4 regions of the Allobosea sp. CCNWLY174 genome follow, and region 2 is predicted to be linked to each of the others. Evidence: predicted binding sites of a transcription regulator. Region 2 holds the regulator's gene; each other region holds the start of a gene.
What was found. Region 2 encodes LexA, which represses DNA repair genes until DNA is damaged. Its sites were predicted from a motif close to TGTTCNNNNTGTGTTCNG; they were not measured.
Positions count from the first base shown of each region.

Region 1 (3,629 bases), on a different contig from region 2:
TGCACGCCCGGCTTGACGATGTATACTACCTGTACGGTATACATCGAGGCATGACCGAACCCGACAAGCCGACGCGCACCCGCATCATCGAGGCCGCCAGCAAGCTCTTCTATAGCGAGGGCATCCGCGCCGTCAGCGTCGATGCGGTGGCTGAGAAGGCCGGCGTCACCAAGCGCACGCTCTACTACCATTTCGAGAGCAAGGACGAGCTCGTCGCCGCCTATCTCGAGGCGCGCGACCAGCCCAATCTCAAGCTGATGGCCGGCTGGTTCGACAAGGCCGAGGGCGGCCTGCCGCAGAAGATCGAGGCGATCTTCCAGAACCTCGCGCGCTCCGCCCGCCATCCGCGCTGGAAGGGCTGCGGCTTCCTGCGCACCGCCGCGGAGCTCGCCAACCTGCCCGGCCATCCCGCGATCAGGATCGGCGCGCGCCACAAGGCAGGCTTCGAGCGCTGGCTCGCCGGCGCCTGCGCCGAGCATGGCGCCGTCGCCCCCGACGAACTCGCCCGCCAGGTCGTGCTGCTCATGGACGGCGCCTTCTCGGTCATGCTCGTCCATCGCGACCCCGCCTATGTCGAGGCCGCCGGCCGCGCCGCCGCCTCGCTCGCTGCGACGGCGCAAAGCCAGGCGGTTTGATCGGCGCCTGACGGCCCTCTATCGTGAGCCGCATGACGCAAAGGCCGGTCCTCGCCTACACGCTGTTGCTGATCGTGCAGACGGCCTGCGCGCTGGTGATCCTCTTCCACATCCACATCGCCTTCCGCGTGCTGGTCGCGCATATCGGCGAGCAGCAGATGCTACCGACCGAGATCCTGATTCAGATCTGCGTGGCGGCGTTGCTGGGTCAGTTTTGCTACTGGAGCCGCCTGTACCGACTGCCGGTGCCCACAGGCTTCCACAGCCTGGCTCTCGGCCATCTGCTGGCTTTCGCCGCCCGCCTCGGTGCGATCGTCGGCGGTGCGCTCGCCTCGCTCTATTTCCTGCGTCACCTGCCGGAGCTGACCAAGCTCGGCGACGGCTTCAGCCTGGTCTGGCGCTCCGGCCTGCTGCTCGCCATCGTCTTCGCGCTGTATTGCTACACGCTGGAGCTGGAACGGCTCGCGGCCGCCTGGCAGGCCGATCCGGAGGATTGAGCGCATCAGGCGCGCAGGCTGGCGAGCCAGAGCCTCACGCCTCGCAAGCGCTCACGCACCACCTGCACGAGTTCGACCGCCCGCCGCCAGGCAGCGCTGGCCTTGATCCGCCCGATCACCGCCTGACGGATGGCATCGATCCAGCCCATGATCCGCGCGAACCAGGGAATGGTGAGGAGTTGCGCTCGCCCGGCATGGTAGACGCGCTCGACCAGCAGGAAGCCGGCAAGATGGCCGACCGCGGTCGTGACGATGCCGGCCGTGAGCGCCCCGCGCGCCAGGAACACCAGGCCGAGCAGCTTCAGCGGCTCGACGATGGCGAAGGGGATCGCCAGCGCGACCAGCGCGCCATAGGGCGGCAGCCGCCCGATCGCATCTTCCAGCCGCGCCACCAGCCTGAGCGAGGCGAACCAGGCGATCAGCGGCCGGTAGAGCGGCCGCAGCAGTTCGTCGACCAGAATGACGAACCCGACGACGAGGTCGAGCGGGATCAGGAGGAGCTTGATCAGGGACTTGCGCATGACGCCTTATACCCTGGGAGCCGGTCGCGATCATCCTGCAGGACCACAACCGGGACGCGCTGGAACAAGAACAAAAAAAGAACTTGCGAGAGAGAACAAACCATGACCATAGTCATCGCCATGGCGCGGATTGAGATGTGGTCGCGCCCCTGCCATAAGGAGCGCACGTCGTGAATCAGGCAAATCTCAGGCTCGTGGAAGGCTCTTCTATGGACAAGGCCAAGGCGCTCGATGCGGCGCTCTCGCAGATCGAACGGGCTTTCGGCAAGGGCTCGATCATGCGCCTGGGCAAGAACCAGCAGGCGATCGAGATCGAGACGGTCTCGACCGGCTCGCTCGGGCTCGACATCGCGCTGGGCGTCGGCGGCCTGCCGCGCGGCCGGGTCGTCGAGATCTACGGCCCTGAATCCTCCGGCAAGACCACGCTCGCGCTCCACACCATCGCCGAAGCCCAGAAGAAGGGCGGCGTCTGCGCCTTCGTCGACGCCGAGCACGCGCTCGACCCGGTCTATGCCCGCAAACTCGGCGTCAACCTCGACGACCTGCTGATCTCGCAGCCCGACACCGGCGAGCAGGCGCTCGAGATCACCGACACGCTGGTCCGCTCCGGCGCGATCGATGTGCTCGTCGTCGATTCGGTCGCGGCGCTGACGCCGCGTGCCGAGATCGAGGGCGAGATGGGCGACAACCAGCCCGGCCTGCAGGCGCGTCTGATGAGCCAGGCGCTGCGCAAGCTCACCGCCTCGATCTCGCGCTCGAACTGCATGGTCATCTTCATCAACCAGATCCGCATGAAGATCGGCGTGATGTACGGCTCGCCCGAGACGACCACCGGCGGCAATGCGCTCAAGTTCTACGCTTCGGTCCGCCTCGACATCCGTCGCGTCTCGACGCTGAAGGAGCGTGACGAAGCGACCGGCAACCAGGTCCGCGTCAAGGTCGTCAAGAACAAGGTCGCGCCGCCCTTCAAGCAGGTCGAGTTCGACATCATGTTCGGCGAAGGCATCTCGAAGGCCGGCGAACTGGTCGATCTCGGCGTCAAGGCCGGCATCGTCGAGAAATCCGGCGCCTGGTTCTCCTTCGACAGCCAGCGCCTCGGCCAGGGTCGCGAGAATGCCAAGAGCTTCCTCAAGGCCAATCCCGACGTCGCCGCCAAGATCGAGACGACGATCCGCCAGAATTCCGGCCTGGTCGCCGAGCGTATCCTGGAGAACGCCGATCCGACTGCCGAGGACCTCGACGAGGGCGAAGCCTGAGCCTTCAAACCCGCGCTTGGGGTAGTTAAGTCGACGGGCGGCCTTCGGGTCGCCCGTTTCCGTTTTGTGGTCAGCAGCTTGCCGGTATGGCGTCCTTGCGGGCGCTTTCTGGACAGGCGCACATGGGCTGACTAGAACCACTGCGCCGGGCCGGCCGGCCCCACCAGAACAGAGCCAAGATTGCGATGAGCGGCGTCAACGAGATCAGGTCGACCTTCCTCGATTACTTCAAGTCGAACGGCCATGAAGTGGTGCCGTCGAGCCCGCTCGTGCCGCGCAACGACCCGACCTTGATGTTCGCCAATTCCGGCATGGTGCAGTTCAAGAACGTCTTTACCGGCCAGGAGAAGCGACCCTACGCGCGGGCCACCACGGCGCAGAAATGCGTGCGCGCCGGCGGCAAGCACAACGACCTCGACAATGTCGGCTACACCGCCCGCCACCACACCTTCTTCGAAATGCTGGGGAACTTCTCCTTCGGCGACTATTTCAAGGAACAGGCGATTACCCATGCCTGGACCCTGGTCACCCGCGAATTCGGCCTGCCCAAGGACAAGCTGACCGTCACGGTCTACTCCGAGGACGACGAGGCGCACACGCTCTGGAAGAAGATCGCCGGCCTGCCGGATTCGCGCATCATCCGCATCGCGACCTCCGACAATTTCTGGCGCATGGGCGATGTCGGCCCCTGCGGCCCATGCTCCGAGATCTTCTATGATC
Region 1 is NZ_JBBBBQ010000005.1:270,158-273,786, forward strand. It holds gene V7S63_RS17490 (TetR/AcrR family transcriptional regulator) at 51-635, shown strand; gene V7S63_RS17495 (hypothetical protein) at 668-1,132, shown strand; gene V7S63_RS17500 (hypothetical protein) at 1,138-1,653, opposite strand; gene recA (recombinase RecA) at 1,824-2,909, shown strand; gene alaS (alanine--tRNA ligase) at 3,095-3,629, shown strand, end outside.
Region 1: a site for LexA is predicted at 1,720-1,737, ahead of recA (recombinase RecA). Genes of this name have one in related genera too.

Region 2 (3,629 bases):
TGCCCGGCAACCCGGTCTCCTCGATCGTCTGCGGCCATCTCTTTGCCATGCCGCTGGTCGAGGCGCTGCTCGGCATCGCCGATCCCGAGCGCGACCGCAGCGAGCCCGCCACTCTGGCCGTCGACCTGCCGGCCAATGACGAGCGCCAGGACTATCTGCGTGCCACCACCGAGATCATTGAGGGCGAGCGACGGGTCAGGCCCTTCGCCAAGCAGGATTCCTCGATGCTGGCGAACCTGTCGCGGGCCGAGGCGCTGGTGATCCGCCCGGCTTTCGCCGAGCCTGCCAAGGCCGGCGATCCCTGCCGCGTCATCCGGCTGCGCTAGAGCATTTTCGAGCGAAGTGGACACCGGTTCGCGTGAAGAAAATGCGATAAAGCGAAGACCTAAAGCAATTCCGCGGTTCGGAGAATTGCGGAGTTGCTTTAGTCAACTCTCCCGCTCTCAGGTTGTCATCCCGGACAAGCCGCGCAGCGGCGCCGATCCGGGATCCATTCCGGAACCTCTTTCGGGATCCCGGTCTCCATGCAGTCGCCCGGGACGGCATGTCTCAAATAGGATCAGTTCTCATCACAGCGCTCCCCTTGCGGAACACAAGGCGAACGCGTATGGTGTTCGTGCTTTGTTTCGATTCTAGCCCGAGAGGCGAGCGGCGCGACCATGCTGACACGCAAACAGTTTGAACTGCTTCGCTTCATCCAGGAGCGCCTGCGGGAATCCGGCGTGCCGCCCTCCTTCGACGAGATGAAGGATGCGCTCGATCTGCGTTCCAAATCCGGCATCCACCGGCTGATCATGGCGCTGGAGGAGCGCGGCTTCATTCGCCGGCTTCCGAACCGGGCACGTGCGCTCGAAGTCATCAAGATGCCGGACGGCATCGGCGGGCCGCAGGCACAGCGCGGCCGCTTCAGCCCCTCCGTTGTCCAGGGCGGCCTCGGTCAGACCCCGCCTTCCCCGACGCCGGCAGCCAATCTGACGAAGCCGCGACCATCGGCTGCGGAAGACAGCGGGCGCTCAACCGTCTCGATCCCGGTCATGGGCCGCATCGCCGCCGGCACGCCGATCTCGGCGATCCAGGACCGCAGCCACAGCGTCACGATGCCGGCCGACATGCTCGGCGGCGGCGAGCATTATGCCCTGGAAGTCCGCGGCGATTCGATGATCGAGGCCGGCATCCTCGACGGCGACACCGTCGTCATCCGCAAGCAGGACACCGCCAATACCGGCGACATCATCGTCGCCCTGATCGACGACGAGGAAGCGACGCTGAAGCGGTTGCGCAAGCGCGGCTCCTCGATCGCGCTCGAAGCCGCCAACCCGGCCTATGAGACGCGCGTGCTCGGGCCCGACCGGGTCAAGATCCAGGGCCGGCTCGTCAACCTGATGCGGCGCTACTGAATCGCCTCGGCATCCTGTGCCGGCTCCGCAGTTGCGGCTGCAGTTGCCGGAGCAGGCGCTGGTTCTGACGCCGGCTTCGGTTCCGGTCGCGCCCGGGTCCAGGGGCGCAGGCGCGTGACCTCGTCGGCCGTATAGGCGCGCCAGCCGCCGCGGGCCGCATGATACGCCGTCGCGCCGTCGCGCATGAGCGCGCTGCGGTCGATCAGGCGGGCTGCGCAAGGTGCTGTCCAGTAGAGCGACGTCACCACGAGATCGGCGCGCAGGCAGTCCTCGACCAAGGCGATCCGGTCGCGCGTATAGGCTACCGAGCGGCCATCCGGGAGGCGGATGACGCAGCCACGCGGATCGCAAGCGGCGCCATTGCGCAGCGCCGCATCGTCGGGCGCACGCGAATCGCCGTCGGCATGCAGCCATTGCGTGAGCACGAAGCGGCTCGGCTTGCCGGCCAGCACCATCTTGCCCTCCGGCCCCCGCACCAGCACACCCGAGCCGTCTCGCTCGATCAGGATGTCGGGCCGCGACGGGGCCGAGGCCAGCGCCAGCCCGCCGACCAAGGGCAGCGCGGCAAGGAAGCGCAGCGCCGTCGTCCACAAGGTCAGCCAGAGCAACGACAGCGAGAACAGGATCAGCGCGGTCGAGCCGAAAGCGGGCAGCACCACGGTGGAGCGGTCGATGCCGGCGACCCAATGGGCGAGCTGGAGTACATATCCGGAGGCCCAGCCCATCAGCGCCCAGGCCGGCCAGTCGAGTCCGAACGGATAGGCAAGCACGCCGAAGACCGCGGCGGGCATCACGATCAGCGAGACGAAGGGCAGCGCCAGCGCGTTGCCGAGCAGGCCGAACGGGTTGAAGGTCTGGAAATGGTAGACGCCATAGGGCGCCGTCGCCGCGGTCGCGACCATGGTGGTGGTCAGGATTCCCACGGCCGAGAGCCAGAGCGGGCGCAGCGGCCAGGGCCATGCGGCGGCGGCGGCATCGGGCGCCCGCTCCTGCCAGCGCTCGGCGAAGGCGATCAGCGCCGCGACCGCTCCGAACGACATCTGGAAGCTCGGCCCGAGCAGCGCCTCCGGCTCCCGCAGCAGCACGATGATCGCGGACAGAGCGAGGTTGCGCATGGAAAGCGCCGGCCGGTCGACCAGGATCGCCCCGAGCATGACCAGCGTCATGATCAGCGAGCGCTCGGTTGCGACATCGGCACCGGAGAAGATGCAATAGGCGGTGGCACCGAGCATGGCGACGAGCGCCGCGAGCTTCTTCACCGGCCAGTGCAGCGCCACCGTCTGCGACAGCGTGAGCAAGGCCCGCACCAGCCAGAAGATCGTGCCGGCAGCCAGCACCATGTGCAGGCCGGAGATCGAGACGATGTGGTAGATGCCGGCGGCGCGCAGGTCGTTGTTGGTCTGCTCGCTGATCAGCCCGCGCTTGCCGGTGACGAGGGCCGCCGCCATCGCTCCCGCCTGCCCGCCGCCACTGGTCGCGATGCGCTCGGTCAGCGCGTTACGGGCCTGGTCGATCGCGACCGCCAGGGCGAGCCGGCGCGGCATCGGCACGGGAGGCGGCGCGAGCGCGATCTTGCCGGCGATGTTGCCGACGGCGCCGACGCCCTGGAAGAACGCATCGCGGGCGAAGTCGTAACCGCCTGGGCGCGCCGGGCCTGGCGGCGGCAACAGGCGGGCGGTCGCGCTGATATGGTCGCCGGGCTTCAGCGTGGTCACCGGCGTGGTGACGCGCACCCGCCGAGGCCGCTGCCCGGGATCGACGCCCGGCAGGTCCGTGACCTGGATGACGATGCGCACGCCCTTCTCGCGCTGCTCCAGCGCCTCGACGAAGCCGGTGAGCTTGCCGACATGATTGCGGGCGAGCGCCGGCGCCGCGATGTTCGCCGTCCGCCAGGTCGCGGCCGTAAAGCCGGCAAAGGCCGCCGCGGTCGCGATGCAGATCGCCATGATGGCCCGCCGTTGCCGCATCAGCAGCGCGGCGAGCGCACACAGCACCAGCCCGGCCAGGGGCGCGGCCAGCCCTGGCTCGCGATCGGCCAGGAAATAGAGCAGCACGCCGGCCCCCATGCAGACCGGAAGCCAGTTGAACAGGCGGCGGCGCTCGATCTCGGCTTCGAACGCCTGGCGGAGGCGGCCGCCCCAATCGGGCAGGAAAGCAGATAATGGCTGGGAAAAATGGGCGCCGCGCCGCAAGCGCGCAGGCAGAGCCAGCACGCCCACCCTGCTACGGCGC
Region 2 is NZ_JBBBBQ010000001.1:249,339-252,967, reverse strand. It holds gene V7S63_RS01220 (molybdopterin molybdotransferase MoeA) at 1-326, shown strand, start outside; gene lexA (transcriptional repressor LexA) at 660-1,397, shown strand; gene V7S63_RS01210 (ComEC/Rec2 family competence protein) at 1,391-3,610, opposite strand.

Region 3 (3,629 bases), on a different contig from region 2:
GCGTGCCGGCGATGCTGGCGAAGACAGTGAGACCGAGCCAATCCATGCTGCGGCCGACGCGCTGGCGCAGCGCCGCCTCGCCGCCGAAGAGATGGGCGCAGCCAGTGATGTCGAGCACGAGCCCATGCGGCGGATCGAGCGCGACGAGCGGGGTGAAGCGATCGCATAGTGCGGCAAGCCATTCGATCAGGCGCCGGTCGGCAGCCGGATCAGCCTCGACCACTGTCAACTCGGGGATACGGGCGCGGGCATCGGCCAGGGTCAGGCCGCGGGTCAGGCCAAGCTTGAAGGCGCGCTGGTCGCAATCGGCGAGACGCAGCGCACCGCGATCCTTCTCGACCAGGACGAGCGGACGCTCATCCGGCCCGGCGGAGCCCCGGCGGCGCAGGCGCTCGCTCGCCAGATAGGGAAACCAGAGGGCGAGATAGCGGCGCTGCATATCCCGCTCCATTCTTGCTGCCTCCCTCGCTCCCGATCCTGTCCCGGAAACATCGCTCGTCACGGTTCCACTCCACACGCCACTCACGCTCACCCAGGCCGCCGCGATGGCGCAGCAGCCGCAATCCGAAGGCGGGATCGCCCGGCGCCTCCGCCTCCCGCGCCCGCGACGGCAAGGGGCGCACCTGCCAGCGCGTGCTGGCGGCGCTGGGCTGCGGCTCTGCCGCCACCCGCAGCAGCAAGGTCAGGACGCCGGACGCCTCCGCCGCCAGCGCGAGGCGCCGACTGGCGGTCAGGTCGAACTGGCGCGGCGCGCCCCAGGGCTCGATCAGGGTCGCCCCGAGCGCGGCGCAACGTGCCGCTTCCGCGCCGGCCCGCAGCGCGCCCTCGCCATCCCGGACCCGGACCAGCAGGATCTGCGCGGGATCGAGCCCGAGCTCGGCCAGGCCCGGCGGATGCAGCTGTCCGGCCTCGGCATCGAGGAAATCCTGCCGGACCCAGAGCACTGGCCGCGAGCCGGCAGCGCGCAAAGCCAGCGCCGCGGCGAAGCCCGTGGCGGCGGGCAGGTCGGCCCCGGCCGCGGCGTAGACCTCATGCAAGGCGGCGCGCGCGATCCCTCCCCCCAGCGGCTCGTCCAGCGAGGGCGATCCGAACGCGACCCGCTCCACCGGCGAAAGCTCGCGCGCCAGCCCCGCCAGAGCGAGGCTCTGCCGTAAGGCTGTCAGGGATCGGGTGGAGGCGTCTGCCATAGGGTCACATGTTCACTTTTTGTTCCAGTCATAAAGCGACTCCAAAACGCGCCGGAGTCAAGTCCGCATCCGCTTCCGCTTGCCTGCGAGCGGCTCGCTGCTGTCATATCGGGGCAAATCGGATCACCTATCCGCTGTGCGCCGCAAGCCCGCGGCCTCGCCTGGAGACCGCCATGAGTTCGGGACTGTTCGCCCTTCTCGACGACGTCGCAGCCCTGGCCAAGGTCGCCGCGGCCGCGCTCGACGATGCCGCCGCGCAAGCGACCAAGGCCGGCGCCAAGGCAGCCGGTATCGTCATCGACGACGCAGCGGTGACCCCGCGCTACGCGGTCGGCTTCGCGGCGGAGCGCGAATTGCCGATCATCGGCAAGATCGCGCTCGGCTCGCTGAAGAATAAGCTCATCTTCCTGCTGCCGGCGGCGCTGGTGCTCAGCCTCGTCGCGCCCTGGGCGATAACGCCGCTCTTGATGGCGGGCGGCGCCTATCTCTGCTTCGAAGGCTTCGAGAAGGTCTACGAGCTCGTCGTACCGCACGCGCATCACGACGAGGCCGCCGGCGAGGGCGGCACCGATATCCTCGACGCAAAGCAGCTCGAAGACCAGAAGATCGCTGGCGCGATCAAGACCGACTTCATCCTCTCGGCCGAGATCATGGCGATCACGCTCTCCGGCGTTACCGACTCGTCCTTCTGGATGCAGGCGCTGGTGCTGGCCGTGGTCGGCCTCGGCATGACCGTGCTGGTCTATGGCGTCGTCGCCCTGATCGTGAAGGCGGACGATGCCGGCGTCGCGCTGGCGCGCAGCAGTATCCTCCCGATCCGGCTCCTCGGGCGCGGCCTCGTCACCGGCATGCCGCCCTTCCTCAAGGTGCTGAGCGCGGTCGGCACGGCGGCGATGCTCTGGGTCGGCGGCGGCATCATCATCCATGGCCTCGCCGGCTATGGGCTCGCCGGGATCGAGCATGCCATCCATGCCGTCGCCGTCGCGGTCGGAGGCGCCTGGCCGGCGCTCAAGGGTGCGCTCGAATGGCTGACCACGGCGGCCGCCTCCGCGGTTTTCGGACTCGTCATCGGCGGGCTCTGCCTCGTCGGCATGCATTTCGTCGTCGAGCCGGTGCTGAAGGCGCGGCGTGGCAGCGGCACGAAGACTGCCGCCGCCGAGGCGAAGCGGCATTGAGCGCCGCCCAAGCGCAGGCCCCATGCGTCTGCGGCAGCCGCGCGCCTTGCTGAAATCTGCTAGCGCGATTGGACAAGCCCGTCGCGCGGGCAACCGGTCCGTTCATGCTGCAATTCCTCGCCACCAGTACGCCCTTCTTCGCGGTGATCGCGCTCGGCGCCTTCACCGCCTGGCGCAGCCTGTTCGCGGCCGACACAGTCAGGGTGTTCAACACATTCGCCTTCATGGTGGCGACGCCGGCGATGGTCCTGCGGGTGATGTCGCGCCAGCCGATCGCGGAATTGTGGAACGGCGTCTTCTTCGCCGCTCTCGCCCTGATCGGCGTCGCGGTGCTGGCGCTCGCGATCCTGCTGCAACGGCGCCTGCTCGGCCTGCCCTTCCCCAACGCGGTGTCACGCGGCCAGGCACTGGTCGGCGGCAATTTCGCCTTCCTCGGCATCCCGCTGATGCTCGCCTTCCTCGGCGACAGCGCCGCGGCGCCGATTGCGATCGGACTGATCTGCGACACCGCCCTGATCGTGCCGCTCTCGATCGGGCTGATCGAGGCCGGACGCGGCCAGGGCTCGCCACTTGCGATCGCGGCCAGGCTCGTCCGCGGTACGATCGTCAACCCGTTCATGCTCTCGATCATGGCCGGGATCGCACTGTCGCTGAGCGGGGCCGCGCTGCCTGAGCCGGTCGACCGGTTCCTGCTCTTCCTCGGCGCCTCGGCCGCGCCGGTCGGCGTCTTCGCGCTGGGGATCGCTGCCTTCCAGTGGAGCCGGCAGGGCAGGCTGCCCTTGCGCGGCGTGCTGCCGCTGGTCGCCGGCAAGCTCATCCTGCACCCCCTGCTGACCTGGGTCGTGCTGGCGCTGGTCCTGAAGCTCGATCCGTTCTGGGTCCAGGCCGGCGTGCTCTATGCGGCGCTGCCGATCGCGGCCAATGTCTTCGTCATTGCCGAACGCTTCGACACCGGCAGCCGCCCGATCGCGGCTGCGATCGTGATCTCGACCGCCGCAGCCGCCCTCACCTTCCCCCTCGCAATCTGGCTGATCTCGCCCTGAACGCCAGCCCGGAGACATCCATGCCAAGCCAGCTCTTCCAGCCCTTCGACCTCGGCGGCCTGCACCTGTCGAATCGGATCGTGATCGCGCCGATGTGCCAGTATTCGGCCGAGGAGGGCTCGGCGACCGACTGGCACCTGATCCATCTCGGCAACCTCGCCCTGTCGGGCGCCGGGCTGCTGATCATCGAGGCGACCGCGGTCGAGCCCGAGGGGCGGATCAGT
Region 3 is NZ_JBBBBQ010000008.1:96,690-100,318, reverse strand. It holds gene V7S63_RS21305 (Y-family DNA polymerase) at 1-439, opposite strand, end outside; gene V7S63_RS21300 (ImuA family protein) at 357-1,187, opposite strand; gene V7S63_RS21295 (DUF808 domain-containing protein) at 1,361-2,362, shown strand; gene V7S63_RS21290 (AEC family transporter) at 2,431-3,405, shown strand; gene V7S63_RS21285 (NADH:flavin oxidoreductase/NADH oxidase) at 3,426-3,629, shown strand, end outside.
Region 3: a site for LexA is predicted at 1,197-1,214, ahead of V7S63_RS21300 (ImuA family protein). Genes of this name have one in related genera too.

Region 4 (3,629 bases), 950 kb from region 2:
GTCGAGCGGCGGGATCTCGCGGTTCTCCTTGGGCGAGAGCCCCTGCAGCCAGGCCTTGCGGGCATGGACCACGAGCGCATCGACGCCGGCCACGCGCACGGCAGCCGTCAGCGCATCGAGCGCGGCCTCCGGGTCCTGATCATCGACGCCGATGCGGCACTTGACCGTGACGGGCATCGAAACGGCCGCCTTCATCGCCGCCACGCAATCGCCGACCAGCGTCGGCTCGCGCATCAGGCAGGCGCCGAAGGCCCCGCCCTGGACGCGGTCGGAGGGGCAGCCGCAGTTCAGGTTGATCTCGTCATAGCCGAAATCGGCGCCGATCTTGGCGGCCTCTGCCAGCAAGGCCGGATCATTGCCGCCGAGCTGGAGCGCGACCGGGTGCTCGACATCATCGAAGCCGATCAGCCGCTGCCGATCGCCGCGCACCACCGCCTGCGCCGTTACCATCTCGGTATAGAGCCGAGCGCGGCGCGACATCAGGCGATGGACGATCCGGCAATGCCGATCGGTCCAGTCCATCATCGGGGCCACGGAGAAACGGTGGTCTGCTGCGGTCATCATCTACGGTCTGGCGTTGCCGGAACCCTGCTGGCGAGCGCAGCGCCGTAGCAGATTTCCCGCCCTCCATATAGTGCGCCGGCGCTCTACTGGAATGTGAGGTTCGCTTTCGCAACGATCTCGGCATAGACGGCGCGGTCGGCGACGATGCGCGCAGCTAACTCGGCAGGAGTCGAGAAATTCGGCAGGACACCGAGCGTCTTGAGCTGCTCCTGTGCCTTCGGATCTGCCAGCGCCTTGCCCGCGCGGCGTTGAGCTTGGCGACGACCTCGAGATTCATGCCGGCAGGACCTGCGAGCCCGATCCAGGTCCGGATCGTGCCGGAAGCGATCCGGCCGCTCCAAGAGCTGTTCGCGCCGATGGCAGAGCGCTCAGCCGCGCTGATGCGGCAATACAGCGTCGACGAACTGGCGCTGATTGCAGACTTCATTGAGAAGGGCACCGCCCTCGCGCTGGAGCGCGCCAGGCAGCTGGAGGGCGACTAGACCGGCGCTGCCGGGCCCGCCGCCAGCCGCTACGCTCGAACGACCGGAAAAAGGGCGCGCAGCCGCCCGTCGCGGAGCCACAGGCCGCCCCACATGAACAGCCCGAGATAGAGGCTGAAGAGAATATGGCTGAAGAGCGGGCTCCCGGCCCGGATCTGCGTCGCCATCGCCCCGCCGAGCAGGCCCATCATCAGGATCGCACCTAGCAGTGCCGTGCGCGGAACGAGGTAGAGGACGAGGCAGGCCAGCTCGATCAGGCCGATCATGAAGGCATAGCCGGCCGGCCAGCCGAGCTGCGCCATCGTCTCCTCGGCCACCGGCATGCGCAGCAGCTTGGGCGTCACCGACGCGCCCAGCATGAAGAGGGCGAAAAGCCCGGTCAGGACGCGGCCCGTCCAGAGCATGGCATTCTTGGTCATACGCATCTCCCTCGATCCCGGTGCCAGAAAACCTCAGCGCTCGTCATCGCATGACAGGAACGATCCGGCGGTCCGGGCCTTGCCGGGCCTGGCTTCTTGCTGACGCGTGACATGGCCGGTGACGTCATTCGACGTTGCCCCGACCGTGCATGTTATGTTCCCCTTTGCGAGCACAGGTCGAATCACGCATGAACGCGCACGTCTATCTCGACAGCCTCAATCCGGCGCAGCGGCGCGCGGTCTCGCATGGCGGCGATGCGGCCCCTGCCCCGCCGGTGCTGATCATCGCCGGCGCCGGCTCCGGCAAGACCAACACGCTGGCGCACCGCGTCGCCCATCTGCTGGTCTGCGGCGCCGATCCGCGGCGCATCCTCTTGATGACCTTCTCGCGCCGCGCCGCCTCGGAGATGATCCGCCGCGTCGAGCGCATCGCCCGCAAGGTGATGGGCGACGGCGCCGGGGTCGCGGTCGATGCGCTGAACTGGGCCGGCACCTTCCATGGCGTCGGCGCGCGGCTGCTGCGCGACCTCGCCGAGCAGATCGGGCTCGATCCCGCCTTCACCATCCATGATCGGGAGGACGCCGCCGACCTGATGAACCTGGTCCGGCACGAGCTCGGCTTCTCGAAGACCGAGGCGCGCTTCCCGACCAAGGGAACCTGCCTCTCGATCTATTCGCGCTGCGTCAACGCCGAGCAGCCGATCGAGGATGTGCTGCGCCTGTCCTATCCGTGGTGCATCGCCTGGGCTGAGGAGCTGAAGCAGCTCTTCGGATCGTACGTCGAGGCCAAGCAGCAGCAGAACGTGCTCGATTACGACGACCTGCTGCTCTACTGGGCGCAGGCAATGTGTGATGGCGACCTCGCGGCCGATGTCGGGGCACGCTTCGACCACGTCATGGTCGACGAATACCAGGACACCAACCGGCTGCAATCGTCGATCCTGCTGGCGCTGAAGCCCGATGGCCGCGGGCTGACCGTGGTCGGCGACGACGCGCAGTCGATCTATTCCTTCCGCGCCGCGACCGTCCGCAACATCCTCGACTTCCCGCTCGCCTTCTCGCCACCCGCTGAGGTGATCACGCTCGACCAGAACTACCGCTCGACGCAGGCGATCCTCGGCGCCGCCAACGCGGTGATCGACCTGGCTGCCGAGCGCTTCACCAAGAACCTCTGGACCGACCGGGCGACGGGTGCCGCGCCCGAGCTGGTCAATGTCCGGGACGAGGCCGACCAGGCGCGCTTCATCGCCGAACAGGTCCTGGAGAACCGCGAGGCCGGCACGACCCTGAAGCAGCAGGCGGTGCTCTTCCGCGCCTCGCATCATAGCGGCCCGCTCGAGATCGAGCTGACGCGCCGGAACATCCCGTTCGTGAAATTCGGCGGGCTGAAATTCCTCGACGCCGCCCACGTCAAGGACCTGCTCGCGCTGCTGCGCTTCGTCGAGAACCCGCGCGACCGGGTCTCGGCCTTCCGCGTGATGCAGCTCATGCCAGGCGTCGGGCCGACATCGGCCCAGCGTGTCATCGAGCACCTGGCGCAGGCGCCGGACGGGGCGGAAGCTCTTCGCCATGCTCCGGCGCCTGCGCGCGCGGGAGAGGACTGGATCGCCTTCGTCGAGGCGATCGAAGCGCTGCGCTCGGGCATGTCGGGCTGGCCGGCCGAGATCGAGCGGGCAAGGCTCTGGTACGAGCCGCATCTGGAGCGCATCCATGAAGACGCGACGACGCGGCAGGCCGACCTGCTGCAGCTCGAGCAGATCGCCGGTGGCTATCCCTCGCGCGAGCGCTTCCTGACCGAGCTGACGCTCGACCCGCCGGACGCGACCAGCGATCAGGCCGGCGTGCCGCATCTCGACGAGGACTATCTGATCCTCTCGACCATCCATTCGGCCAAGGGGCAGGAATGGAAGTCGGTCTTCGTGATGAACGTCGTCGACGGCTGCATCCCGATCGATCTCGGCACCGGCGCCAAGGACGAGATCGAGGAGGAGCGCCGGCTGCTGTATGTCGCGATGACGCGCGCCAAGGACGATCTGCATCTTATGGTGCCGCAGCGCTTCTTCACGCATGGCCAGTCGTCAACCGGCGACCGGCACGTCTATGCGGCGCGCACGCGCTTCATCCCGAACACGCTGCTGAAGCATTTCCAGCGGCGCGCCTGGCC
Region 4 is NZ_JBBBBQ010000001.1:1,200,239-1,203,867, forward strand. It holds gene dusA (tRNA dihydrouridine(20/20a) synthase DusA) at 1-564, opposite strand, end outside; gene V7S63_RS05855 (hypothetical protein) at 840-1,046, shown strand; gene V7S63_RS05860 (DoxX family protein) at 1,076-1,465, opposite strand; gene V7S63_RS05865 (ATP-dependent helicase) at 1,654-3,629, shown strand, end outside.
Region 4: a site for LexA is predicted at 1,610-1,627, ahead of V7S63_RS05865 (ATP-dependent helicase). Genes of this name have one in related genera too.